2 regions of the Bradyrhizobium sp. CCBAU 11361 genome follow, and region 1 is predicted to be linked to the other one. Evidence: riboswitches for the same ligand, from Rfam matches in the RefSeq annotation. Region 1 holds a riboswitch; the other holds the start of a gene.
What was found. Region 1 has a riboswitch for ZMP and ZTP ahead of purH (bifunctional phosphoribosylaminoimidazolecarboxamide formyltransferase/IMP cyclohydrolase). Riboswitches for the same ligand answer to the same signal wherever they lie in the genome.
Positions count from the first base shown of each region.

Region 1 (7,100 bases):
CTCAAGGCATGCGCCCATATCGGCGGAACTGCCGCTTGCTCAGAACCTTACTTCCGCATGCCATCTCAACGTTTCGCCCCACCATCCGAAGTGCCTGGTCTTGCGGCGCGGCGGATTGCCGCCGACATCGTCGACGGAGTCCTGCACAAGCACCGCACGCTTGACGACCAGCTCGACGGCGGCGGCGCCCATCCCGGACTGAAGACGCTGGCCGACCGCGACCGCGCGCTGATGCGCCGCCTGGTCGCGACCGTGCTGCGCCGGCTCGGCACGCTCGGCCATGTGCTGTCCCGCCTGCTCGACAAGGGCATTCCCTCCGACGCACCGCGCGCGCAGAGCGCGCTGCTGATCGGCGCCGCCCAGATCCTCTGGATGGACGTGCCCGATCATGCCGCCGTCGATCTCTCCGTCCGCCTCGTGCAATCCGACCGGCGCGCTGCGCGCTACGCCGGCCTCGTCAACGCCGTGCTGCGCCGCTGTGCGCGCGAGGGCCAGGCGCTGGTCGAGGAAGTTGCCACGCAATCGTTGGACCTGCCGCCATGGCTGCTGGCGCGCTGGAGCGCACATTATAGCGAGGCGACCGCAAGGAACATGGCACTGGCACTCGGCCATGAGCCGTCGCTCGATCTGACCGTGAAGTCGGACACCGAACAATGGGCGAGCCGCCTGCATGGCGAGACTCTGCCGACGGGGACGGTGCGGATGCTGCTGCATGGCTCGGTGACCATGCTGCCCGGCTTCGCCGAAGGACAATGGTGGGTGCAGGATGCCGCCGCCGCGTTGCCGGCCCGGCTGTTCGGCGACATCAAGGGCAAGTCCATTGCCGATCTCTGCGCCGCCCCCGGCGGCAAGACCGCGCAACTGGCGCACGCGGGCGCGCATGTCACGGCGGTCGACCGCTCGCCTGCCCGGGTGGCACGGCTGCGCGAGAATCTGGCGCGGCTGTCGCTCCAGGCCGAGACCGTCGTCGCTGACGCCGCGGAATGGGCCGGCCCTGCCGAAGGTTTTGACGGTATCCTGATCGACGCGCCCTGCACCTCGACCGGCACGATCCGCCGTCATCCCGACGTGGCCTGGCTGCGACAGGAGTCCGACATCGCCGCCCTGACCGCGCTCCAGCAGCGGCTGCTGCGAAAATCGGTCGCGCTGCTCAAGCCGGGTGGGACGCTGGTCTACTGCACCTGTTCGCTGGAACCCGAGGAGGGCGAGCACGCCATCGCCGCGCTGCTGGCCGCCGAGCCTGCTCTTCGCCGCCTCCCGATCGAGGCATCAGAGGTCTCGGGGCTGTCCGAGATCATCACCGCCGAGGGTGACCTGCGCACCCTGCCCAGCCATCTGCCGAACGCCGATCCCAAGCTCGGCGGGCTCGACGGATTCTTCGCCGCCCGGCTCGTTAAATCCTGATTTTGCACTGGTTTTTACAAACTCGACGTTGATTCCCGCCGTTCAAGGTGGTGTCAGACGGCCGATTTTGGGATTAATAAGGATTCGTCGGAATCCTCCTCTCCCCCTTCAAGGCAAGGCGTGTCGGTCGCTCAACGCAGACGTATCTCGACGCTGGTGATGAACCGCTTCGCGCGGAACATGCTCGCGCGCGCGAGCGGCGGTTCCGTTGCGCTGTCGCGGGTCTGGCCCGGCCGCACCGACCGCCTGATCATCGCGCCGCACGATCTGCGCACAGCGGACGCCACCCGCGCCGCCGAGATCTATGCCGGCCGTTTCGTCTTCGCCGGCAAGATCGTCAATTGCCAAGGCCGTTCGATCTTCGATCTCGAGCCGCCGTCGGAGGATTGGGAGGTTGCGCTGCTCGGCTTCGGCTGGCTGCGTCATCTGCGCGCCGCCGACACCGCGCTGACGCGCGCCAATGCGCGCGCGCTGGTCGAGGACTGGATCGCCAACCCCGCCAACAAGCGCCGCCCCGTCGCGCGGCGCGCCGACGTGCTGGCGCGGCGCGTGATCTCGCTGTTGTCGCAGGCGCCCCTGGTGCTCAACGACACCGACAACAAATTCTACCGCCGCTATCTGCGCGCGCTGGCCCGCGAGATCCGCTTCCTGCGCTACACCATGGTCAACATCCCGGACGGGGTGCCGAAGCTCCAGGTGCTGATCGCGCTTTGCTACACGACGCTCTGCCTCGCCAACCAGGCGCGACACATCCGCAGCGCCTCGAAAAAACTTTCGGACGAGTTGCAGCGGCAGATCCTGCCCGACGGCGGACACATCTCCCGCAATCCGGGCGCGCTGATCGAACTCCTGATCGACCTCTTGCCGCTGCGGCAGACCTTCGCCGCGCGCAACATCGCGCCGCCGCCGGCGCTGCTCAACGCGATCGACCGCATGATGCCGATGCTGCGCTTCTTCCGGCACGGCGACGGCAATTTCGCGCTGTTCAACGGCATGAGCGCAACGCCCTCGGACCTGCTCGCGACGCTGCTCGCCTATGACGACACCCACGGCGCGCCGATGTCGAACATGCCGCATACCGGCTTCCAGCGCCTCGATGCCGGCCAGACCACGCTGATCATCGACACCGGCCCGCCGCCGCCGGCCGGCGTCAGCCACGACGCCCATGCCGGCTGCCTGTCGTTCGAATTGTCCTCCGGCATCAGCCGCATCGTCACCAATTGCGGCATGCCGACCACGGGACGTGACAATTGGCGGCCGTTCGCGCGCGGCACGGCGGCGCATTCGACGCTGACCTATCACGACACCTCCTCATGCCAGTTCGTGGAGATGTCGGCGATGAAGCGGCTGTTGCATGGTGCGCCTGTCACCAGCGGCCCCGTCGAGGTCGAGAGCTATCGCGAAATCGTGCAGAACGGCACGCTGCTCACGACGTCGCATGACGGCTATCTCGCCAAATTCGGCGCGATCCATCGCCGCGTCCTGATGATCGCCAATGACGGGGCGCGCATCGACGGCGAGGATACGCTGTCGCCGCCGCAAGGCGGACGTTTCAAGGGCGCCGATGCCGATTTCGCGGTCCGCTTCCATCTGCATTCGGCGGTGAAGGCGAGCCGGCTGTCGGATGCCCGCGGCGTCATGCTGGTGCTGCCGAACCGCGACGTCTGGACCTTCGAGGCGCTCGACGACAAGGTCGATCTCGAGGACAGCGTGTTCCTGGCCGGCAATGACGGCCCCCGCCGCACCGCGCAGATCGTGATCCGGCAGGATGCCCGCCAGGCGCCCTCGATCCGCTGGAGTTTTGTCCGCTCCACCGCTTCGCCCGCGGTCACCAATGCCCGCCGCAACGCCCGGCGCGAGCCGGAACTTCCGCTGTAGAAGCGCACGATTCGGCCCCATCTCATCGTTGTGAAAATGGCCGAAAGCTGCTATCGAGCGCTCGCTCGCGCGACTGGCGACCTTGGATGGAGCACCATCGGGAAGCGCGGGACTTAAGACGCCGCGCGCCTGGGCATAGACACTCCTTAAGACAGAGGATCTTGCTCATGACTGACCACCCCCGCCGCGTCACCCGTGCCCTGCTTTCCGTGTCCGACAAGACCGGCCTGATCGGATTCGCCAAGGCGCTTGCCGCGCACGACGTCGAACTGGTTTCGACCGGCGGCACCGCAAAGGCGATCGCAGCGGCCGGCCTCAAGGTGAAGGACGTCTCCGAGCTGACCGGCTTCCCTGAAATGATGGACGGCCGCGTCAAGACGCTGCATCCGAAGGTGCATGGCGGCCTGCTCGCGATCCGCGACAACAAGGACCATGCAGACGCGATGAAGGCGCACGGCATCGCGCCGATCGATCTCCTCGTCGTCAATCTCTATCCGTTCGAGGCGACCGTGGACAAAGGCGCGGGCTTCGAGGATTGCATCGAGAACATCGACATCGGCGGTCCCGCGATGATCCGCGCCGCCGCCAAGAACCATGACGACGTCGCCGTGGTGGTCGAAGCCGAGGACTACAAGGCGGTGCTCGACGAGCTCGCCGCCAACAACGGTGCGACCACGCTGAAACTGCGCCGGCGGCTTGCCGCGAAGGCCTATGCGCGCACCGCGGCCTACGATGCTGCGATCTCGAACTGGTTCAACCGGCAGCTCGAGATCGACGCGCCCGATTTCCGCGCCTTCGGCGGCAGGCTGATCCAGTCGCTGCGCTATGGCGAGAACCCGCACCAGACCGCAGCGTTCTATGCGACCCCCGACAAGCGCCCGGGCGTCTCGACGGCGCGGCAGCTCCAGGGCAAGGAGCTCTCCTACAACAACATCAACGACACCGACGCGGCCTATGAATGCATCGGCGAGTTCGACGCCAAGCGCACCGCGGCCTGCGTCATCGTCAAGCACGCCAATCCCTGCGGCGTCGCTGAGGGCTCCGACCTCGTCAGCGCCTATCGCAAGGCGCTGGCCTGCGACTCCACCTCGGCGTTCGGCGGCATCATCGCGATGAACCGCGCGCTCGACGCCGACACCGCGCGCGAGATCACGAAGATCTTCACCGAGGTGATCATCGCGCCCGACGCCAGCGAGGAGGCGATCGCCATCATCGGCGCGCGCAAGAATTTGCGCCTGCTGCTCGCCGGCAGCCTGCCCGATCCGCGCGCGCCCGGCCTCACCGCCAAGACGGTGGCCGGCGGCCTTCTGGTGCAGAGCCGCGACAACGCCGTGGTCGACGACATGACCTTCAAGGTCGTAACCAAGCGTGCGCCTGATGAAGCCGAGATGCGCGACCTCAAGTTTGCGTTCCGCGTCGCCAAGCACGTCAAGTCCAACACCATCATCTACGCCAAGGATCTCGCCACCGTCGGCATCGGCGCGGGCCAGATGAGCCGGGTCGATTCAGCCCGCATCGCGGCGCGCAAGGCGCTGGATGCGGCGGCTGAGCTGAAGCTCGCCGAGCCGCTCACCAAAGGCTCGGTGGTGGCATCGGATGCGTTCTTCCCGTTCGCCGACGGCATGCTCGCCTGCATCGAAGCCGGCGCCACCGCCGTGGTGCAGCCCGGCGGCTCGATGCGCGACGACGAGGTGATCAAGGCCGCCGACGAGCACGGCATCGCCATGGTGTTCACGGGCACGCGGCACTTCAGGCACTGAGCTTTTGGTGCACTAAGCTCTCAACGGGTCGTCCCGGCCTAGTGCGCAATTGCGCACGGGGGCCGGGACCCATACCCACAGGGAGTAGTTTGGTCCGCGGTACTAGCCGCGTCGCGCCAACGATAGATCACGCGGTATGGGTCCCGGCCTGCGCCGGGACGACATCGGATGTGTGGCGATTGCGCTTCGCTCTATCCGGGCTACGAAGCTACTCCCGCACCCGCATCAACAGCCCCAGTCCCGCGACGAAGAACACGACCAGCACGGCCATGCCGCCCTTCTGGCTCGCCGTCGCCGCGGTGATCACGCCGATCAGCAGCGGGCCGATGAAGGACGTCACTTTCCCGGTCAGCGCGAACAGGCCGAAATACTGGGCGATGCGATCCTTGGGTGCGAGGCGGATCAGGAGCGTGCGCGAGGCGGCCTGAAGTGGTCCGCCGGCAGCGCCGATCAGGCAGCCCAGCACGAGATAGGCGCGCTCCGCGGCGCTCGAGAACAGGGGCGCGCCGGGCTGGGGGGCTGCGACCTTGACGAACAGCACGCTGTCCTTGTCGACCAGAAGGATCGCCGCCACCGACAGCAGCAGGATCAGCAGGCTGCCGGCAATGACGCGCTTCGGCCCGAGTCGATCGTCGAGCTTGCCGCCAAGCCACGCGCCGAGGGCGCCGGCAATCGCGAGCATGATGCCGAAAGTGCCGATCTGGATCGTGTGCCAGCCGAAGGTGCCCGCGGCATAGATGCCGCCGAAGGCGAACAGCGACACCAGGCCGTCGGTGTAGATCATGTTGGCGAGCAGGAACGCTGCGAGCGATTTCTGCTGCGGCAAACTCCTGATCGATTGCTTCAGCTCCGACAGGCCTTCGCGCAGCGCTTCGCGCACCGGGCGCTTCGCCGGATAGTCCGGCGTGAACAGGAACATCGGCGTCACGAAGATGATGAACCACAACCCGGTCAGCGGTCCGGCGGCGCGATCTCCCCGATGACTGGCGGGATCAAGCCCGAACAGCGGCGTGAGACCGAGCAGCGTGCGTCCGGTCTCGGGATTCGCCGCGAGCAAGCCGAGCACGATGATCAGGCTGACGATGCCGCCGATGTAACCCGTGGCCCAGCCGGTGCCGGAGAGCCGGCCGATCCGCTCCGGCGGCACCAGGGTCGGCATCATAGCGTTGTTGAAGACGGTGGCGAATTCCGCGCCGACGCTGGCGAGCGCGACCGCGGTGAGGAGGGGCGGAATGACCGAGGGATCGCCGGGCTTGCCGATCCACAGCGTGCAGGACGCCAGCACCAGCAGCGCCCCGAACCCCGCGATCCATGGCTTCCTGCGGCCCGAGGCATCTGCGATCGCACCCAGCACCGGCGACATCAGCGCGATGGCGAGGCCCGCAGCCGCCATCGCAAAGCCCCACAACGATTGGCCGGTGGCAGGATCTGGCGCAATGCTGGTGGCGAAATAAGGCGCGAACACGAAGGTCGTGATCAGCGTAAAATAGGGCTGCGCGGCCCAGTCGAAAAAGATCCAGCTGACGACGGCGGCGCGCGGCGGATAGGTCCGCTGGGCGCTGGCCATGCGCGCATCCGAGGCGATCGTCGTCATCACGCAGTCCTCATCACGAACAGTTTTGCCTGTCTTGGGGCAACCGTATAGCATTGCAGCGGCACGTGTGAACCGTCCCGAGGACCCCGCGGAAATTTGATTATGTCGTCATTTTCGACACGGCGGACATTTTTGGCCTTCCTTGCCGCTCTGGCGCTTGGAGTGGCGTCTGCGACCGCGCAGGATGCGCGGCGCGCCTATGTCCCGCCCGCGCTCGACACTGTGCATGCCGTTGCAGCCGAGCACGGCATGGTGGTGGCGCAGGAAAAGATATCGGCGCAGGTCGGCGCCGATATCCTGCGACGCGGCGGCAATGCCGTCGATGCCGCGGTCGCGACCGGCTTTGCGATGGCCGTGACCTATCCACGCGCCGGCAATATCGGCGGCGGCGGCTTCATGGTGATCCATTCCGCTGAGCGCAACGAAGACATCGCGATCGACTATCGCGAGACCGCGCCGGCAGC
Region 1 is NZ_LBJZ01000189.1:113,073-120,172, reverse strand. It holds gene XI08_RS29655 (RsmB/NOP family class I SAM-dependent RNA methyltransferase) at 58-1,404, shown strand; gene XI08_RS29650 (heparinase II/III family protein) at 1,564-3,282, shown strand; ZMP/ZTP riboswitch at 3,342-3,424, shown strand; gene purH (bifunctional phosphoribosylaminoimidazolecarboxamide formyltransferase/IMP cyclohydrolase) at 3,450-5,042, shown strand; gene XI08_RS29640 (MFS transporter) at 5,251-6,636, opposite strand; gene ggt (gamma-glutamyltransferase) at 6,739-7,100, shown strand, end outside.

Region 2 (7,100 bases), on a different contig from region 1:
CTCCACCGCCGGCCAATACGATCTGCTGGTGAAATTCTACGTCGACAAGGACACCGACATCGGCCACTTCGTCAACGAGAAGGTGCAGGTGCTGCCCGGCATCCAGGACACGCTCACCATCATCACCTTCAAGGCGTTCGGCACGGGCTAGCGCGACAAAGGATGCTGGCGCGATCCCTGCGTGCCAATCGGGGGAAGGACCGGCCCTACGCGCCACCCTCCTTGCGCTTCGGGCGCGGCGGACCGTCCACCGGCGGCAGCGACTTGACGTAGTCCGCCATCGCCGCGATGTCCTCCTCCGACAATTGCGAGGTGTTCTTGATCACACGCGTCATCGCCCCGCCGACGCTGTCGCCCTCGGGCAATTCGCCCGTCTTCAGGAGGTTGGCGATATCCTTCGCGCTCCATTCGCCGATGCCCTTTTGCGTGATGTTCGGCACCCACCCCTCGCCTTCCGGATTGGGCCCGCCGGCGAAGCGCTGCGCGGTGATGATGCCGCCGAGCAGATTGCGCGGGCCATGACACTCCGCGCAATGGCCGAAGCCGTTGACGAGATAGGCGCCGCGATTCCATTGCGGTGACTTCGCGCCGTCGGCGACGATCGGCTTGCCGTCCATGAACAGCAATTTCCAGATGCCGACATTGCGGCGGATGTTGAAGGGGAACGGCAGGTCGTGGTCACGCACCTTGCCGGACACCGGCGGCAGCGTCTTCAGGTAGGCGAAGAGATCGCGAACGTCGTCGACCTTCGCCAGATGGTAGGACGTGTAGGGAAAGGCCGGGAAATAGTGCTTGCCATCGGGCGACACGCCGCGCATCACGGCGCTGACGAAGTCGGCCTCGCTCCAGCGCCCGATGCCGTCGGCGGGATCGGGGGAAATGTTGGGTGCATAGAACGTGCCGAATGGCGAGCCGAGCGCCAGGCCCCCGCCCAGCCGCAATCGGTCTGGCTGGTTGGGCACGGCATGGCAGGATGAGCAGCCGCCGACGTTGAATATCTCCTGCCCGTTGGCAAGATCCGGCGCGCGGGACGGCAACGGCACGGCCGATGCAGCCGGCGCGGTCAGCCACCAATAGACGCCGAAGCCCGCAACGGCGGCCATCAGCATGACAAGAATTGTTCGTCGCGGCATCGAGGTATCCCATGGAGATCAGGCGAACTTACGGATTCGGCGGTGGCTGCTCCAGCCACGAATAATTTAGATGGTTTGAGCCCGATCCGGGAATAAACTCGGACGCGCACTGTTTGCAGGTTCATAGCAATCAGGCGTCAACAGGGAGAGACCCATGAACAGAGCACTTTTTGCCACGCTGGCACTCGGAGCTGCCGTCGCGTTCGCCGCCCCGGCCAGCGCGGAGAAACTGAAGGCGACGCTGGATGGCAAGTCCGAAGTGCCCGCCACCACCACCAGCGGCACCGGAACGGCCGACCTGGACTATGACGCCGCGAGCAAGAAGCTCTCCTGGAAGGTGACCTATTCGGGCCTCTCCGGCCCCGCCACCGCCGCTCATTTCCACGGGCCGGCCGAGGCCGGCAAGAACGCCGGCGTCGCGGTCGCGATCCCGAATGCGGCGTCGAGCCCGGTCGAGGGCTCTGCAACCCTGACCGATGCGCAGGCCGCCGATCTGCTGGCCGGCAAGCTCTACGTCAACATTCACACTGCGGCCAACCCGGGCGGCGAGATCCGCGGTCAGGTGACGAAGTAAGCTTTAGCGGCGGCTTCGTCGGCGAAGGCCGGGTGCTGGAGAGGGCGCCCGGCCGTTTCGATTCACGAGAAGCATTTGAAATCAGTCGCCCGGAGCTTAAGCCGCACTCAGCGCCTGCGCGAGGTCGGCGATCAAATCCGACGGATTCTCGATGCCGATCGACAACCGGATCGTGGAATCGAGAACGCCGATTTTCTGGCGGATATCGGCGGGAACACCGGAATGGGTCATCGTCGCAGGCAGGCTGGCAAGCGACTCCGTGCCACCGAGGCTCACCGCGAGCTTGAGGATTTGCAGCGCGTTGAGGAATTTGACCGCGGCTTCCTTGCCGCCGACGATGTCGAACGAGAACGTGGAGCCCGCCCCCAGGCACTGCCTTGCGAACACGCGTCCGGCCGGCGAGGCCTCTTCATGGTGACCGAGATAGTGGACTTTCGCCACCTTGTCGTGATCGCGCAGGTAATCCGCGACGAGCCGCGCATTCGCATCGGCTTTTTCCATCCGCAGGCTCAGCGTCTCGAGCGAGCGGTTGATCATCCAGCAGGAATGCGGATCGAGCTGGGTGCCGATGGCGCCGCGCAGCGCCTTGATGCCCTTCATGATCGCCTTCGAACCGAGCGCGGCGCCCGCGATCAGATCTGAATGACCGCCGACATATTTGGTCAGCGAGTACAGCGAAAGGTCGGCGCCGTGCTCGATCGGCCGCTGAAACACCGGCCCGAGCAGCGTGTTGTCGCAGGCGATGATCGGCGTGTGTCCCTGGGCCTTTCCGATCGCGTCGGCGATGCGGCGGATCATCGCGACGTCGACCAGGCCGTTGGTCGGGTTGGCCGGGGTCTCGATCAGGATCATCGAAACGCGGCCCTTGCGCATCGCCTCCTCCGAGGCCTGCTTGACCGCCGTCTCGTCGATGCCGTCGGCAAAGCCGACGGCGCCGATCGACAGGCGCGCAAGCGTGTTCGTGAGCAGGGTTTCCGTCCCGCCATAGAGCGGCTGGGAGTGCAGGATGACGTCGCCGGGGCGGACGAAGGCGAGGATCGTGGTCGCGATGGCCGCCATGCCGGAGGAGAACAGCGCGCAGCTCTCGGTGCGCTCATAGACCGCGAGCCTGTCCTCGACGATTTCGCTGTTGGGGTGGTTGAAGCGCGAATAGACCAGGCCCGCGCCCATGCCTTCCGGCGGCTCGCGCCGGCCGGCGACGAAATCGAAGAAGTCCTGCCCGTCCTCGGCCGTCCTGAACACGAAGGTCGAGGTCAGGAACACCGGCGGCTTGATGGCGCCTTCCGACAGCTGCGGATCGTAGCCATAGGTCAGCATCAGCGTTTCCGGATGCAGCATATGGTTGCCGATGTGGGTCTTCGACGGAAAGGGTTTTACCATGGCCAGTCTCGCTGTTGACTAGGATCCGCGCCGCGCGTTGGAACTCCAAACATCGTGAGGCAATCGGGAGCGAGATGCGCCGGCATCCAGCAGGTCGAATCAACGCCGCGGCGGCTCGACCGAAGATAACCACTCTGACAACGATCCGTCAGGCCTTCGGAACAGAATTTGCTCCGGACACTACGCCTGGAACGGGAAAAGCCCGGCACATCTCGACGCACTCCGACCTGAGGCGCGCGACGACCTCATCGTTTCCGTTCGCCTGCAGAGCCGCCGCAATGAACTCGCCGATACGACGCATTTCGGGTTCTCCCATGCCACGCGTGGTCGCCGCCGGTGTCCCGAGGCGAATACCGCTCGGCCTGAGCGGCGGGCGCGGATCGTCCGGAATCACTTGCTTGTTTGTGGTGATGGCGATGGCATCAAGCACATCCTCGGCTGCCCGCCCGTCCAGTCCGACGGACGCGACCGTATCGACGACCATCATGTGATTGTCCGTCCCGTCCGTGACCAGCTTCATCCCGCGCTCCATCAGCGCGCCGGCAAGAACCTTCGCGTTGCGCAAGACCTGCCGCGCGTAGACCTGGAAATCCGAGGTTGCCGCCTTCTTGAGCGTGACGGCAATCCCGGCCACGACGTTCATGTGAGGTCCGCCCTGCAGACCGGGAAATACGGAAGCATCGATCCGACCGGCGTTTTCTTTCCGGCACAGGATGATCCCGCCACGGGGGCCGCGCAGTGTCTTGTGGGATGTCGTCGTCATGACGTCGAAGCCGGCATCAAGCGGATTGCGCATGACATTCGCGGCAACCAATCCGCCATAGTGGCTCACGTCAGCCATCGTGAGCGCGCCAACTTCGTCGGCAATACTCTTGAATGCCGCATAGTCCAGGTCGCGCGGATAGGAGCTGTAACCGCACAACACCATCTTCGGACGCGCTTTACGCGCAATCGCGCGCAATTCGTTGAAATCTATCGCGCCGTTTGACGGGGCCGTCTTGTAGCGAATGAAGTTGAACAAGCGCCCCATGTGGGACACCGGCGCGCCGTGGGTGAGATGACCGCCGTGGGACAGGTCCATGGCGAGAATGGTGTCGCCGGGCTCCAACAGGCCGAGATAGACGGCCTGATTCATCGGTGATCCGGAAAGAGGCTGAACGTTGGCGTGCCCGGCACGAAAAAGCGAGCAGGCCCGCTCGCGTGCGAGGTTCTCGATCTTGTCCGTATACTGCTGGCCGCCGTAGTATCTGCGTCCCGGATATCCCTCGGAATATTTATTGGTGAAGACCGATCCGAGCAGTTCAAGCACCTCCGGGTAGGTGTAATTCTCGGACGGAATCAGTTCGACGCCGTCCTGTTGGCGGCGCTCTTCTCCCGCAAGGGCGGCGGCGATCTCTTGATCGTTGATGGACAGTTCGTTGCGAAACGACGGCATGCTCGGGCTCCTCAACACGCTGTTTTTCCAGCAGATTGGTTGCCCAGGCGATCGGCGTCGAAACCCTTCGCGCTTCACCGTGGTCGATTCCACGTTAGCTCGCCAGTCGCGCGATAGGACGAATGAGCACGGAGACTCTTCGTAAAGTACAACTTAGCCGACCTGCGGACCTGCCGCAACTACCAGTTCCCGCAGGCCGTGCTGGTTGAGGCAACGTTCCGAGCCGCATGAGCGAAGCGACATGCGGGGCCACCTTCCCCGGATATCGCTGCGCTCATCCGGGCTGCGAGGTCGAGCGTGTAAAAAGTGAGGTGGCTACTTCAACTTCAGGCGATACGTCTCGTGGCAGTCGGAGCAACGATCGTTGATTGCGGTATAGGCGGCCTTGAGGCTCGCGACGTCGGTAATCTTGCCCTTGACCTGCGCGATCGCCTTCTGCACCGGCGGGATCTTGGAGTCGAAGTCGGCCTTGTTCTTCCAAACCTTCGGCGACGCTCCATAGGTCGCGTTCACCACGTCCTGCTTTGGATTGACTTCGAAGGTCTTGGCGATTTTGGCGACGTCGGTCTCAAGATTGGTGATCGCCTCGTCGACAGCCTTCTGGTCGTAGGGGATGTCACCCTTGGTCATCTTCAGGATGACCGTGTAGAGGCTCTTGGCCTGCGAGCGCATCAGATTGTCCTGTTGAACCGCGACCTCCTGCTGCGCCATCACGGCACCCGCGCCCAATAGCAGGGTCGTCGCGACAATCATCGTCCGTTTCATTGTTGGTTTCTCCGACTCGCAGATGCCTTGGGATTGGACCCTCCACCCGCTTCACGGGAGTCGCGGTCCATCCATGGATAGAACCCCGCGCGGGGCGTTTATTCCCGCGCGGGAGGATTGTGGCTTACAGGCTGTGACGGCGACGGTGCTCGCTGATCGCGATCCACACCCGCTCCGGGGTTGCCGGCATGTCGATGTGGTCGATCTTGTACTCGCGCCAGAGCCCGTCGACGATGGCGTTGACGACGGCCGGACAGGAGCCGATCGCGCCGGCCTCGCCCGCCCCCTTCACGCCCATTGGATTGGTCTTGCAGGGGACGTTGGCGGTCTCGAACACGAAGTCCGGACCGTCCGCCGCCCGCGGCAGCGCGTAGTCCATGAAGGTCGCGGTGATCAGCTGGCCGTCGCCCGCGCCGTAGACCACCTGCTCCATCAAGGCCTGGCCGATGCCCTGCATGGCGCCGCCATGGACCTGCCCCGCCAGCAGCAGCGGGTTGAGCGTCTTGCCGAAATCGTCGACGATCACGTAGTTGACGATCTTGATGATGCCGGTCGCCGGATCGATCTCGACTTCCGCCACATGCGTGCCGTTGGGATAAGTGCCGTCGGCGCTGGCGAAGGTCGCGCTGCCGTTGAGCTTCGACGGATCGGCGCCGGGGCGCTTGGCGAGGTCGGCGAAGGAGATCGAGCGGTCGGTGCCGGCGATCCGGATCACGCCATCGGTGATCTCGAGGTCGCCCGCGCTCGCTTCCAGCGCCTGCGCTGCGAACTCCTTCAGCTTCTTGCCCAGATCGCCCGCAGCGCGCTCCACGCAGACGCCGCCCGTGGGTATCGAGGCCGAACCGCCGGTGCCGAGGCCCGTGGCGATCTCGTCGGTATCGCCTTGACGGATGTGGACGCGCTCCGGCGCCACGCCGAACTGCTCGGCGACGATCTGTGCATAGGCGGTCTGGTGGCCCTGCCCGCTCGACTGCGTGCCGATCAGGACGGTGACGTCGCCATTGGGATCGAGGCGGACGTTGGCCGTCTCCTCACCCATCACGCCGCAAATCTCGACATAGCTCGCAAGGCCAATGCCACGGATCAGGCCGCTCTTCTTGGCCGCCTTGGCGCGCTTGGGAAATTCCTTCCACTCGGCGATCTCCATCGCGCGCTTCAGATGCGCGGCGAAGTCGCCGGAATCATAGACCTTGCCCGTCGCGGTCTTGTACGGCAACGCCTTCGGCTGAATGAAATTCTTGCGGCGGATGGCGTCCGGCGTCATGTCGAGCTTTCGTGCGCAGGCATCGACCAGACGCTCGATGACATAGGCTGCCTCGGGCCGGCCCGCACCACGATAGGCATCGACCGGGACGCTGTGGGTGAAGATGGTGCGCACCCGGCAGTGGAAGGCCTGGATGTCGTAGAGGCCCGGCAGCATGCCGGCGCCGCCATGCGGAATGTAGGGCCCGAAGGTCGACAGATAGGCGCCCATGTCGCCCATCAGGTCGCAATCCATCGCGAGGAATTTGCCGTCTTCAGTCAGCGCCATCTTCGCGGTGGTGACGTTATCGCGGCCCTGCGCGTCGCCCATGAAATGCTCGGAGCGGTCGGCCGCCCATTTCACCGCCTTCTTCAGCTGCCGCGCCGCAACCGCCATCAGGGCGTATTCGCGATACGGAAACAGCTTCGTACCAAAACCGCCGCCGACGTCGGGGCAGATCACCCGCATCTTCTCGGTCGGGATGTTCAGCACGTTCTGGCAGAGGATGTCGCGCAGGCGGTGGCTGCCCTGGCTGCCGACCGTCAGCGTCAGATGGTCGCGCTTGGCGTC
Region 2 is NZ_LBJZ01000192.1:151,134-158,233, reverse strand. It holds gene XI08_RS32710 (Lrp/AsnC ligand binding domain-containing protein) at 1-151, shown strand, start outside; gene XI08_RS32705 (c-type cytochrome) at 207-1,133, opposite strand; gene XI08_RS32700 (CHRD domain-containing protein) at 1,288-1,707, shown strand; gene XI08_RS32695 (cystathionine gamma-synthase family protein) at 1,804-3,087, opposite strand; gene glyA (serine hydroxymethyltransferase) at 3,236-4,522, opposite strand; ZMP/ZTP riboswitch at 4,557-4,642, opposite strand; gene XI08_RS32685 (cytochrome c) at 4,838-5,287, opposite strand; gene XI08_RS32680 (xanthine dehydrogenase family protein molybdopterin-binding subunit) at 5,412-7,100, opposite strand, start outside.
Region 2: linked by a shared signal. The riboswitch ahead of glyA (serine hydroxymethyltransferase) and the one ahead of purH (bifunctional phosphoribosylaminoimidazolecarboxamide formyltransferase/IMP cyclohydrolase) in region 1 are both predicted to bind ZMP and ZTP.